Linked DNA regions of Salinarimonas sp.. The protein of the gene in region 3 interacts with the protein of the main gene of each other region in a pairwise test. Links are inferred from orthologs where the notes say so. Each region holds a gene or a part of one and is shown on either strand. Other genes may lie near its edges. The genes, in order: dnaQ, ABL310_RS24790 and dnaE.

Region 1 (2,988 bases), 3.9 Mb from region 3 along the record:
TGGACCGGATCGTCGACCTCACGGGCGCCGGCGACCTCTATGCCGGCGGCTTCCTCGCCGGCGTGGTCCAGGACCGCGATCTCGTCGATTGCGGGCGCCTCGGCGCTCTCGCCGCCGCGGAGGTGATCGGCCATATCGGCGCCCGCCCGCAGCGCAGCCTGAAGGACATGGCGCAGGAAGAGGGGCTGATGTGACGTCCGCCGCTGGTCGCGAGCGTTTCGGGCGGGCATGATCGCCCCTCGACGAGAGGAGAGCGCCCCATGACCGCCGACGCACCCGCCCCGATTCCGGTCGACTGGTCGACGCTGCCCACGCCCGTGGACGACGGCGCGGCGGCGCATCTTCCCGGGATGCGCCTGCCGGACGTCACCCTGCCCGCCACCGACGGCGAGCCGGTGCGCCTCTCCGATCTCGGCGGGACGGTGGTGCTCTACGTCTATCCGATGACCGCCGAGCCGGGCGTGGAATTGCCTCCGGACTGGGGCGAGATCCCCGGAGCGAAGGGCTGCACGCCGCAATCCTGCGCCTTCCGCGACCATTTCGCGGAGCTGCGCGCGGCGGGCGCCGACGCGGTGTTCGGCGTCTCGACGCAGACGCGAGAGGCCCAGCAGGAGGCGGCCTCGCGGCTCGCCTTGCCCTTCCCGCTCCTCTCCGACGCCGACCTCGCGCTCGCGGACGCCCTGCAGCTTCCCACCTTCGCGGCGGGCGGCCGCACGCTGCACAAGCGCGTCACCCTGATCGCCCGCGACGGCGTGATCGAGACGGTGTTCTACCCGGTCTTTCCGCCGGACCGGAACGCCGCGGACGTGATCGCCTGGCTCCTCGCCCACCCCTGAGACGTCCTCACCGCCGTGCGCGCCGGCGCTGAAGCGTCTTCCAGCGCCGGGTCGCCGCGAGCACCAGTCGCGCCACCGGGCGGCGCAGGACGGGGACGTCGGTGGCGACGAGGATCAGGCCGAGCGGCAGCATCCAGATGCCGAGCACGGGCAGGAAGGAGAAGATCCCGCCGACCGTCAAGGCGAGCCCGAGGGGCAGCCGGACCCAGCGGCCCTCCGGCCGCCGCAGCCGCCGCACGGCCGGCGTCGCCCGCTCCGGCGCGATGGTCTCGACGCGGCGCAGCGCGTCCTCCAGGATCTTCTCGTCGTCCGCCATGAAGACTCGCTCGGTTGGACGTACCGAATCCAACCGCGCACCCGGGGGCGGCGTTCCGCCCGCAGCCGCCGGCGGGCAGCAGGCGAGCGCCGTGCGGCGCGCCCTATTCGGCCGCTTCGGCGGCGGGCAGGTAGTCGCGCCACACGGTCTCGCCCTTGAAGCCGGCGAGGAAAGCGGCATGCGCCGCGCGCTCGGCATCGGTGAGGCGGGAGGCGGCAGGGCGGCGCTCGGCGCGCGGTGCGGCGGCGACGAGGGCCGGACCGCGGCCGGCGCTCGGGGCGGAAAAGCCGAGATCGACCTGCTTGCCGCCGATCAGCTCGATATAGACCTCGGCCAGGATCTCGGCGTCGAGGAGCGCGCCGTGCTTGGTGCGCTTCGAATTGTCGATGCCGTAGCGGCTGCACAGCGCGTCGAGGCTCGCCGGCGCGCCGGGATGCTTGCGCCGGGCCATCATCAGCGTGTCGAGCACCTGGTCCGCCGGCCAGCGGGGCCGGCCGAGGCGCTCGAGCTCCATGTCGATGAAGCCCATGTCGAAGGGCGCGTTGTGGATCACGAGCCGCGCACCCTCGATGAAGGCGAGGAACTCCTCGCAGATCGCGGCGAAGACCGGCTTGTCGGCGAGGAACTGGTCGGAGAGCCCGTGCACCCGGAAGGCGCCCTCCGACATCTCCCGCTCGGGGTTGACGTAGCAGTGGAAGCTGCGCCCCGTCGGGATGTGGTTGAGGAGCTCGACGCAGCCGATCTCGACGATGCGGTCGCCGAGATCCGCGTCGCGGCCGGTGGTCTCGGTATCGAGGACGATCTCGCGCAAGGCTCGGGCTCCGGCAGGTTCTCTCGGCCGCTCTATCGGCGACGCGCCGCGCGGCCTTCGCGGCCGGCGAGCGCGCGCAGGATATCGCGCACCTGCCGCTCGGCGGAAGGGAAGCCGCGGCTCGTATCCACCAGGAAATGCGCGCGGGCGCGCTTCTCGGCGTCGGGAATCTGCCGCGCGAGGATGCCGGCGAGCTTCTCCTGCGTCATGCCGGCCCGCGCGAGGACCCGCTCGCGCTGGACCTCCGCCGGCGCTGTGACGACGCAGACCGCGTCGCAGAAGCGCTCGCCCCCGGTCTCGAAGAGAAGGGGAATGTCGAGAACGGCGATGGGCGCGCCGGAGGCCCGGGCGCGCTCCAGGAAGCGTTCGCGCTCGGCGGTGACGAGGGGGTGCACGATGGCCTCGAGCCGCGCCATGGCCTCGGGCTTGCCGATCACCATCGGCCCCAGAGCCGTGCGATCGACGACGCCCTCCCGGGTGGCGCCCGGGAAGGCCGCCTCGATCGCCGCCGCGGCCTCGCCGGCGTAAAGCGCGTGGACCGTCGCGTCCGCATCGTGGACCGGCGCGCCGGCGCGGCGGAACATGGCGGCGGTGGCCGACTTGCCCATGCCGATCGAGCCGGTGAGGCCGAGGACGAAGGTCATCGCGCGGCGCGCTCCAGGTCGGCCTCGACCAGCGCCCGCAGCTCCGGCGTCACCTCCGGGCGCACGCCGAACCAGCGCTCGAAGCCCGGCGCGGCCTGATGCAGCAGCATGCCGAGCCCGTCCACCGCCGCGAGGCCACGCGCGCGCGCGTCGCGCAGGAGATCGGTCTCGAGCGGCGCGTAGACGATGTCCGCGACGGCGGCGTGCTCCGGCAGCGGCGCGAGGTCGATCTCGAGCGGCGGCTTTCCGGTCATGCCCAGCGGCGTGGTGTTGACGACGAGGTCGGCGCGCGCCAGCGCCCGGTCGATATCGCCGATGGGGATGGCGGTCGTGCGCGTCGGCGCGAAGGCGAGGATCGGCGTCGCCTTGTCGACGTCGCGG
Region 2 (3,132 bases), 4.0 Mb from region 3 along the record:
ACCCGGACGCTCAGCCTGCGCCCCCGATCGCCTGCCAGGCGGCCGTCTTCCTTCAGGCGTGCGAGCGCCTGCTCCACGCGCTCGGCCACCACCGGGTCGAGGGTACGACGGCGGCTGCGGCCGCGCGCGGAGCGCGCCTGCTCCGGCTGCATGTGCTGTCGCTTCGGCTTTACCTCGGGCATGATCGGCTCCCGTCGGACATGTTGCCGAGTATGTCCGACGGATTCGGCATCCGCAAGCGCCGCCCCCGCGCCCGGACCGGGGGTCGCCCGGCTCCATCGCCTCTCGGTGGACGAGGCACCGATCTTCGACCACTGTATTCTCGGTCGCAAGGCGTGAGCCGTCCCGCCTCGGAATAGCGGGATCAGATGCTCGGCGAAGGGCTTTCCCCTCACCTGCTCTCCTTCCTCGCGGCGGCGCTGCTCGTCGCCGCCGCTCCCGGGGCCAACAATCTCCTGTCCTTCGCGCATGGGGCGACGATCGGCTTTCGCACCACGCTCCTCAGCCTCACCGGGCGGGTGGCGGCGTTCGTGGTGATCGCCGCTGCGGTCGCCTTCGGGATCGGCGCCGTGCTCGAAGCGTCGGATCGGGCGTTCGCGGTCGTGAAGTGGATCGGCGTGGTCGTTCTCGCGCTGATCGGGGTGGCGATGATGCGCCGGCCCGATCCGGCCGGCGACGACGCGCCCGGCGCGAAGGACGCGCGAGCGTTGGCGCGGCGCGAGTTCGCGGTCGCCGTCGGCAATCCGAAAGCCTATCTGCTCTTCGCGGTCTTCATCCCGCAATTCGTGCCGGACCCGCGCGGGGCGACGGTCCAGATCCTGGGGCTGGGGCTCGCCTACATCGCGATCGAGGTGGTCACGGCGTCGGCCTATGCCGGCGCCGGTGCCGCGCTCGGCGGGCTCGATGCCCTGCGCGGCCGAAGGGCGATCCTCGGCCGGGCGAGCGGAGCCGTGCTCGTCGCGGTGGCCGTGGCCCTGGCCTTCCTCTCCAGGCCGTGACTCACACCCCCCGCATCCGCGACAGCGCCGCGTCCAGCGTCGCGTCCGTCTTCGCGAAGCAGAAGCGCACCACGTTCGTCACCTCCCCGCCCGGGTAGAAGGCCGAGACCGGGATGGCCGCGACGCCGTGGTCGGTCACGAGCCGGCGGCAGAAGGCGACGTCGTCCTCGCCGTGGTCGGCGATGTCGATGGTGAGGAAGTAGGTGCCCGCCGCCGGGATGACGCGAAAGCCGAGATCGGCGAGCCCGGCGGCGAAGCGGTCGCGGGAGCGCTGGAGATCGGCGCGCAGCTCCTCGAAGAAGGCGTCGTCCTTGGAAAGCCCGTAGGCGACGGCGGCCTGGAGGTTCGGCGGCGTCGTGAAGGTGAGGAACTGGTGCGCCTTGGCGAGCGTGCCGAGCAGCGCCGGCGCGGCGCAGACGAAGCCGACCTTCCAGCCGGTGAGGTTGAAGATCTTGCCGGCCGAGCCGATCTTCACCGTCCGCTCCCGCATGCCCGCCTCGGCGATCAGCGGCCGGTGGCGGGCGCCGTCGAAGACGACGTGCTCCCAGACCTCGTCGCAGACGGCGATCGCGTCGAACTCGACGCACAGGCGCGCGAGCAGCGCCCGGTCTTCGTCGGAGAAGATCGTCGCCGTGGGGTTCAGCGGATTGCAGAACAGCACCGCCTTGGTGCGCGGCGAGAAGGCCTCGCGCAAAGCCGCCTCGTCGAGGCCGAAGCGCGGCGGCTGGAGGGTGACGACGCGGGGCACGCCGCCGGCGCGGCGCACCAGCGGCAGGTAGGCGTCGTACATCGGCGCGAACAGCACCACCTCGTCGCCGTCCTCGAGGATCGCCATCAGCGCGCCGGCCAGCGCCTCGGTGGCGCCCGACGTGACCATCACCTCCCGCTCGGGATCGAGATCGAGGCCCTGCCAATGGGCGTAGTGCGCGGCGATCGCGGCGCGCAGCTCGGGGAGGCCGAGCATGGGCGGGTACTGGTTCCAGCCCTCGACCGCGGCTTTCGCCGCCGCCTCGCGCACGTCGAGCGGGCCGGGATCGTCCGGGAAGCCCTGGCCGAGATTGACGGCTCCCGTCTCGCGCGCGCGCCGCGACATCTCCTCGAAGATCGTGGTCGGCAGGTTCGTGAAGACGGTGTTGAGCGGCTTCATCGGGCGGCTCCGGGCTGGACGGGGGCCGTGGTGTAGCACGCGGCGCGAGAGGTGGGGAAGCTCACGCGCCGGCGGGGCGCCGCCGCAGGAGCTTGTCCCCGGACGCCACCAGCGCCCCCGCCACGATCAGCGCGCAGGCGGCCGCGAGCGCCAGCGTCGGCGCGGCGTAGCCCGTGGCGACGAGGGCGAGCGTCGAGATCACCGGCGCGGAATAGGCGGCCACCCCGAGGAGGCGGATGTCGCCGCGCTTGCAGCCGATGTCCCAGGCGTAGAAGGCCGCGCCCACCGGCCCGAGCCCGAGCGCGAGGACGGCGAGCCATTGCGTCGTGTCCGCCGGCCAGACCGTCGTCTCGAAGGCGAGATGACAGGCGAGCGAGAGGATCGCAGTGGCGAAGCAGAAGCCGACGACGGCGTCCGTCGGCACGCTCGCGACCCGGCGCGAGAGCACCGAATAGGACGACCAGAACAGCGCCGCCGCGAGCGCCAGCAGATAGCCCGGCACGTCCTCGACCCGCGCCGCGAGGCCCTGGCCCTGCGCGAGCACGACGACGCCCGAGAAGCCGATCAGCGCGCCGGCGACGTGGATCGCCTTCAGCCGCTCGCCCGGAAGCAAGCCGGAGAAGACGACGATGAGCAGCGGCCAGAGATAGGCGACGAGGGAGGCCTCCGCCGGCGGGGCGAGGCGCAGAGCCGCGAAATAGAGCGCGTGGTAGCCGAACAGGCCGCCCACGCCCAGCGCCCAGACCCGCCAGGGCTGGATCAGCGCCCGTACGGCGCCCGGCCGGAACGGCAGCGTGAGGAGCCCGAGGAGCCCGCCGATCGCGAAGCACATCGCGTTCATCTGGAAGGGCGGGATCACGCCGGACGCGGCGGTGAACAGCGCGAGCAATCCCCAGGAGAGGATCGCGAGAAAGCCGATGGCGGTGGCGAGGAGCGGCGACATGACGCCGAGGGATGGCATATCGCCGCCGCGCTGTCATCAGCGCC
Region 3 (4,212 bases):
CCCGAACAGCACCTTCAAGCTCCGCAGGTCGACGACTGCATCCGTTCCCGGCCCCACGACATGAAAGTGCGGCGGCGGATGCTCCGCGGGCGCTGCGTAAATGTAGATCGCGAGCTTGGTGCGAAACGTGACGATACGGGGCATGCCCGTCGCCTTGCAGGCGCATTTGATCTCACGATATCCCCAAATATGCAACCATTCGACAGTTAAATCTCAAAGAAGCCACTGAGTGTATCAACTGATCTCCACCCACTCCACCCCCGGCACAGCCCTGAGCGCCCCCGCGATCTGCGGGGTGGCCAGATACCGTCCGGGGAGCTTCACCTCCACCTCCTGCTCGCCCTCGTTCAGGATCAGCACGAGGGAGACCTCGCCCTCGCCCTTCGTCTTCAGCCGCTCCTGCACGGAGCGGATGGGGCGGTCGTCGCGCAGGTAGATGCGCATGCCCTTCTGGTGCTTGGCGATGGCCTGGTCGAGGGGCTCCACCGCATTGATGCGCGCGCGCACGTCCTCGCCCTCGACGCCCGCCTGGACGACGAGCACCACCGCCGCGCCCGGCTCCAGATCGTCGCGGAAGCGCTGGAGGCCCTCGGAGAAGACGATCGCCTCGAAATGCCCGGACTGGTCGGAGAGCTGCAGGATGCCCATCTTCGAGCCGGACTTGGTGCGCCGCTCCTGCCGGTCGAGCACGGTGGCGGCGAGGCGCCCGACATTGGCGCCGGCGCGCACGGAGCGGACGAAATCCGTCCAGCGCTGGACGCGCAGCTTGCCCAGCAGCTCGGCATATTCGTCGAGCGGATGGCCCGAGAGGAAGAAGCCCACCGCGTCGTATTCGCGCTGCAGCCGATCGGACGCCGTCCACGGCTCGTGCTCGGGCACGCGCAGCGACACGTCCGCCGCCGCGAGCCCGCCGAACATGTCGACGATGCCGGTCGTCTCCGCCTCCGCCGCCTGGGCGGCGAGGGCGAGCATCGGCTCGATGGCGGCGAAGGCGCGGGCGCGGTCGGGCTCGAGGTCGTCGAAGGCGCCGGCGCAGACGAGGTTCTCGAGGATGCGCTTGTTGACGCTCTTGGGCGGCAGGCGCCGGGCGAAATCGGCGAGGTCCTTGAACGGCTCCGCCCCGCGCGCGGCGACGATCGACTCCATGGCCTGGCGGCCGACCCCCTTCACCGCGGCGAGCGCGTAGCGGATCGCGCCCTCGTGCACCGAGAAGCGCACCTGCGAGCGGTTGATCGAGGGCGGCTCCACCCGGATGCCGAGGCGCTGCGCCTCCCGGCGGAATTCGGAGAGCTTGTCCGTGTTGTCGATGTCGAGGTTCATCGACGCGGCCAGGAACTCGACCGGGTGGTTCGCCTTCACGTAGGCCGTCTGGTAGGAGACGACCGCGTAGGCGGCGGCGTGCGACTTGTTGAAGCCGTAATCCGCGAACTTGGCGAGCAGGTCGAAGATCTCGTCCGCCTTGGCCTCGTCGATGCCGTTCGCCTTGCAGCCGTCGACGAAGCGGACGCGCTGCTTGTCCATCTCCGCCTTGATCTTCTTGCCCATGGCGCGGCGCAGGAGGTCGGCGTCCCCGAGCGAGTAGCCGGCCAGCAGCTTGGCCACCTCCATCACCTGCTCCTGGTACACGATGATCCCGAAGGTCTCGCGCAGGATCGGCGCGAGCTTGGGGTGCGGGTACCATTCGCTCTCGGGCTCGCCCTTGCCGAGCTTGCGGGCGCAATAGACCGGGATGTTCGCCATCGGGCCCGGACGGTAGAGGGCGACCAGCGCGATCAGGTCCTCGATGCGGTCGGCGCGCATCTCGACGAGCGCCTTGCGCATGCCCGCCGATTCCACCTGGAACACGCCCACCGTCTCGCCGCGCCCGAGCATCTCGTAGGTGGTCTTGTCGTCGAGCGGCAGGCCGGAGAGATCGACCGCGACGCCGCGTTCCTTAAGGAGGTCGACGGCGTTGCGCAGCACGGTGAGCGTCTTGAGGCCGAGGAAGTCGAACTTGACGAGGCCCGCCTGCTCGACCCACTTCATGTTGTACTGCGTCACCCGCATGCCCGTCTTCGGGTCTCGGTAGAGCGGCACGAGCTCCTGGAGCGGGCGGTCGCCGATGACGACGCCGGCGGCGTGCGTCGAGGCGTGGCGGTGGAGGCCCTCCAGCTTCTGCGCGATGGCGAGGAGCCGCTCGACCACCTCCTCCTGCTCGGCCGCCTCGCGCAGGCGCGGCTCGTCCTCGATGGCCTGCTCGAGGGTGACGGGCTTCGCCGGGTTTTGCGGCACGAGCTTGCAGAGCTTGTCCACCTGCCCGAAGGGCATGGCGAGCGCCCGGCCGACGTCGCGCAAGACGCCGCGGGCGAGCAGCGTGCCGAAGGTGATGATCTGCGCCACTTGGCGTTCGCCGTAGCGGCGCTGCACGTAGTGGATCACGTCCTCGCGGCCGTCGACGCAGAAGTCGATGTCGAAATCCGGCATCGAGACGCGCTCGGGATTGAGGAAGCGCTCGAACAGCAGACCGAAGCGCAGCGGGTCGATGTCGGTGATGGTCAGAGACCAGGCCACCAGCGAGCCCGCGCCCGAGCCGCGGCCCGGGCCGACGGGGATGTCGTGGTCCTTGGCCCACTTGATGAAGTCGGCGACGATGAGGAAGTAGCCGGGGAACTTCATCCGCCGGATGATGCCGAGCTCGAAGTCGAGCCGGTCGTGGTAGTCCTGCTCCGTCGTGCCCGGCGCCGGGCCGTGCGCCGCGAGCCGCGCGGCGAGCCCCTCCTTGGCCTGGCGCTCGAGCTCGAGCCCCTCGGCCTCCTCGCCGTCGACGCCCTCCACGTCAGCGGTGAAGCGCGGCAGGATGGGCTTTCGCGTCGTCACCCGGTACGAGCAGCGCATCGCCACCTCGACGGTGTTGGCGAGCGCGTCCGGCAGGTCGGCGAAGAGCGCCTGCATCTCGGCGCGGGTCTTGAAGCGGTGCTCCGGCGAGAGCCGGCGCCGATCCGTGTTGGCGACGACCTGGCCCTCGGCCACTGCGAGGAGCGCGTCGTGGGCCTCGTAGTCGTTCTCACCTGCGAAGAAGGGCTCGTTCGTCGCGACCAGCGGCAGGCCGCGCTCGTCGGCGAGCGCGATCAGCGCGCCCTCCACCGCACGCTCCTCCTCGAGCCCGTGGCGCTGGATCTCGACGTAGAGCCGCTCGCCGTAGATCGCCTCCAGCGCCGAAAGCCGCTTGCCGGCGAGCTCGGCGCGGCCGGAGGCGAAGGCCCGGTCGAGGGGGCCGGTGAGCCCGCCGGTGAGCGCGATCACGCCCTCGGCGTGATCGGCGAGCGCCGCGAGCGAGACCTGCGGGCTCGCACCGAGCGCCCCATCGAAATAGCCGCGCGTGACGAGCCGCATGAGGTTGCGGAAGCCCTCCTCGGTCTGCGCCAGCAGCACGAGGTTGGCGATCCCGCCGGCGAGCGCGGCGGGGCCCTGGCGCTGGGCCGGGTCCGGCTCCTCGAAGCAGGTGGTGAGCTGCACGCCCGCGATCGGCTGGATGCCGGCCCCCGACAGCTTCTCGGAGAATTCCAGCGCGCCGAACAGGTTGTTCGTGTCGGTCAGCGCCAGCGCCGGCTGGCGGTCGGCGAGCGCGAGCTTGGAGAGCGCGCCGATCTGCAGAGCGCCCTCGAGCAGCGAGTAGGACGAGTGCGCGTGGAGGTGAACGAAGCCCACGTCCTTGAGAACCGCCATCGTCTCCCCCGCGTCCCGATCCGCCGACGTTCCTTATCCGTTTTAGGGAGCCGGGTGTCGAGGGGAGAGGGGCGACGGGGCTGTGGACGGCGGCGGCGTACGCCGCCTCAGCCCTCGCCGTTCGCCGGCTTCGGACCGCCCTTCGACACCCCGACCATCGCGGGCCGCAGGCAGCGCTCGCCGATGACGTAGCCGGTCTGGACGACCTGGACGACGGTGCCGTTGGGCACGTCCGGGTTCGGGATCTCGAACATGGCCTGGTGCAGGTTCGGATCGAACTTCTCGCCCTGCGGGTCGATCTTCCTCACGCCGTGGCGCTCGAGCGTGTGGAGCAGATCGCGCTCGGTGAGCTCGATGCCTTCCACCAGAGTCTTCGCCGGGCCTTCCATGCCCTCGCGGGCGTCGCCGAGGCTCTCCAGCGCGCGGCGCACGTTGTCGGCCACGGTGAGCATGTCGCGGGCGAAGTTGGTCTTGGCGTAGGTCCGCGCGTCGGCGACCTCGCGCTCG

Evidence for each region.
Region 1: the proteins of dnaE (region 3) and dnaQ interact in binary tests that used the Escherichia coli proteins (3 or more experiments, as listed by UniProt). The link is inferred for Salinarimonas sp. from one-to-one orthologs.
Region 2: the proteins of dnaE (region 3) and ABL310_RS24790 interact in binary tests that used the Escherichia coli proteins (3 or more experiments, as listed by UniProt). The link is inferred for Salinarimonas sp. from one-to-one orthologs.

The regions. Positions count from the first base shown.
Region 1 is NZ_CP157794.1:5,167,236-5,170,223, reverse strand. Bases 110-2,952 are described here. They hold dnaQ (DNA polymerase III subunit epsilon), read right to left. Parts: upstream 1,964-2,952; coding sequence 1,256-1,963; downstream 110-1,255. Other genes in these bases: ABL310_RS24010 (shikimate dehydrogenase), read right to left, coding at 2,604-2,952; coaE (dephospho-CoA kinase), read right to left, coding at 1,996-2,607; ABL310_RS24025 (hypothetical protein), read right to left, coding at 844-1,152; ABL310_RS24030 (peroxiredoxin), read left to right, coding at 261-836; ABL310_RS24035 (adenosine kinase), read left to right, coding at 110-194. Outside these bases: more of ABL310_RS24035, read left to right, coding at 1-109; more of ABL310_RS24010, read right to left, coding at 2,953-2,988. UniProt on the Escherichia coli protein: DNA polymerase III is a complex, multichain enzyme responsible for most of the replicative synthesis in bacteria. The epsilon subunit contain the editing function and is a proofreading 3'-5' exonuclease.
Region 2 is NZ_CP157794.1:5,321,662-5,324,793, reverse strand. Bases 73-3,059 are described here. They hold ABL310_RS24790 (aminotransferase), read right to left. Parts: upstream 2,146-3,059; coding sequence 1,000-2,145; downstream 73-999. Other genes in these bases: ABL310_RS24785 (EamA family transporter), read right to left, coding at 2,207-3,059; ABL310_RS24795 (LysE family transporter), read left to right, coding at 369-998; ABL310_RS24800 (hypothetical protein), read right to left, coding at 73-182. In the rest of the region: more of ABL310_RS24800, read right to left, coding at 1-72; more of ABL310_RS24785, read right to left, coding at 3,060-3,088. UniProt on the Escherichia coli protein: Shows aminotransferase activity with methionine and histidine as substrates, and to a lesser extent also with phenylalanine.
Region 3 is NZ_CP157794.1:1,309,026-1,313,237, reverse strand. Bases 35-4,101 are described here. They hold dnaE (DNA polymerase III subunit alpha), read right to left. Parts: upstream 3,706-4,101; coding sequence 235-3,705; downstream 35-234. Other genes in these bases: grpE (nucleotide exchange factor GrpE), read right to left, coding at 3,813-4,101; ABL310_RS06080 (DUF4160 domain-containing protein), read right to left, coding at 35-144. Also shown: more of ABL310_RS06080, read right to left, coding at 1-34; more of grpE, read right to left, coding at 4,102-4,212. UniProt on the Escherichia coli protein: DNA polymerase III is a complex, multichain enzyme responsible for most of the replicative synthesis in bacteria. This DNA polymerase also exhibits 3' to 5' exonuclease activity. The alpha chain is the DNA polymerase catalytic subunit.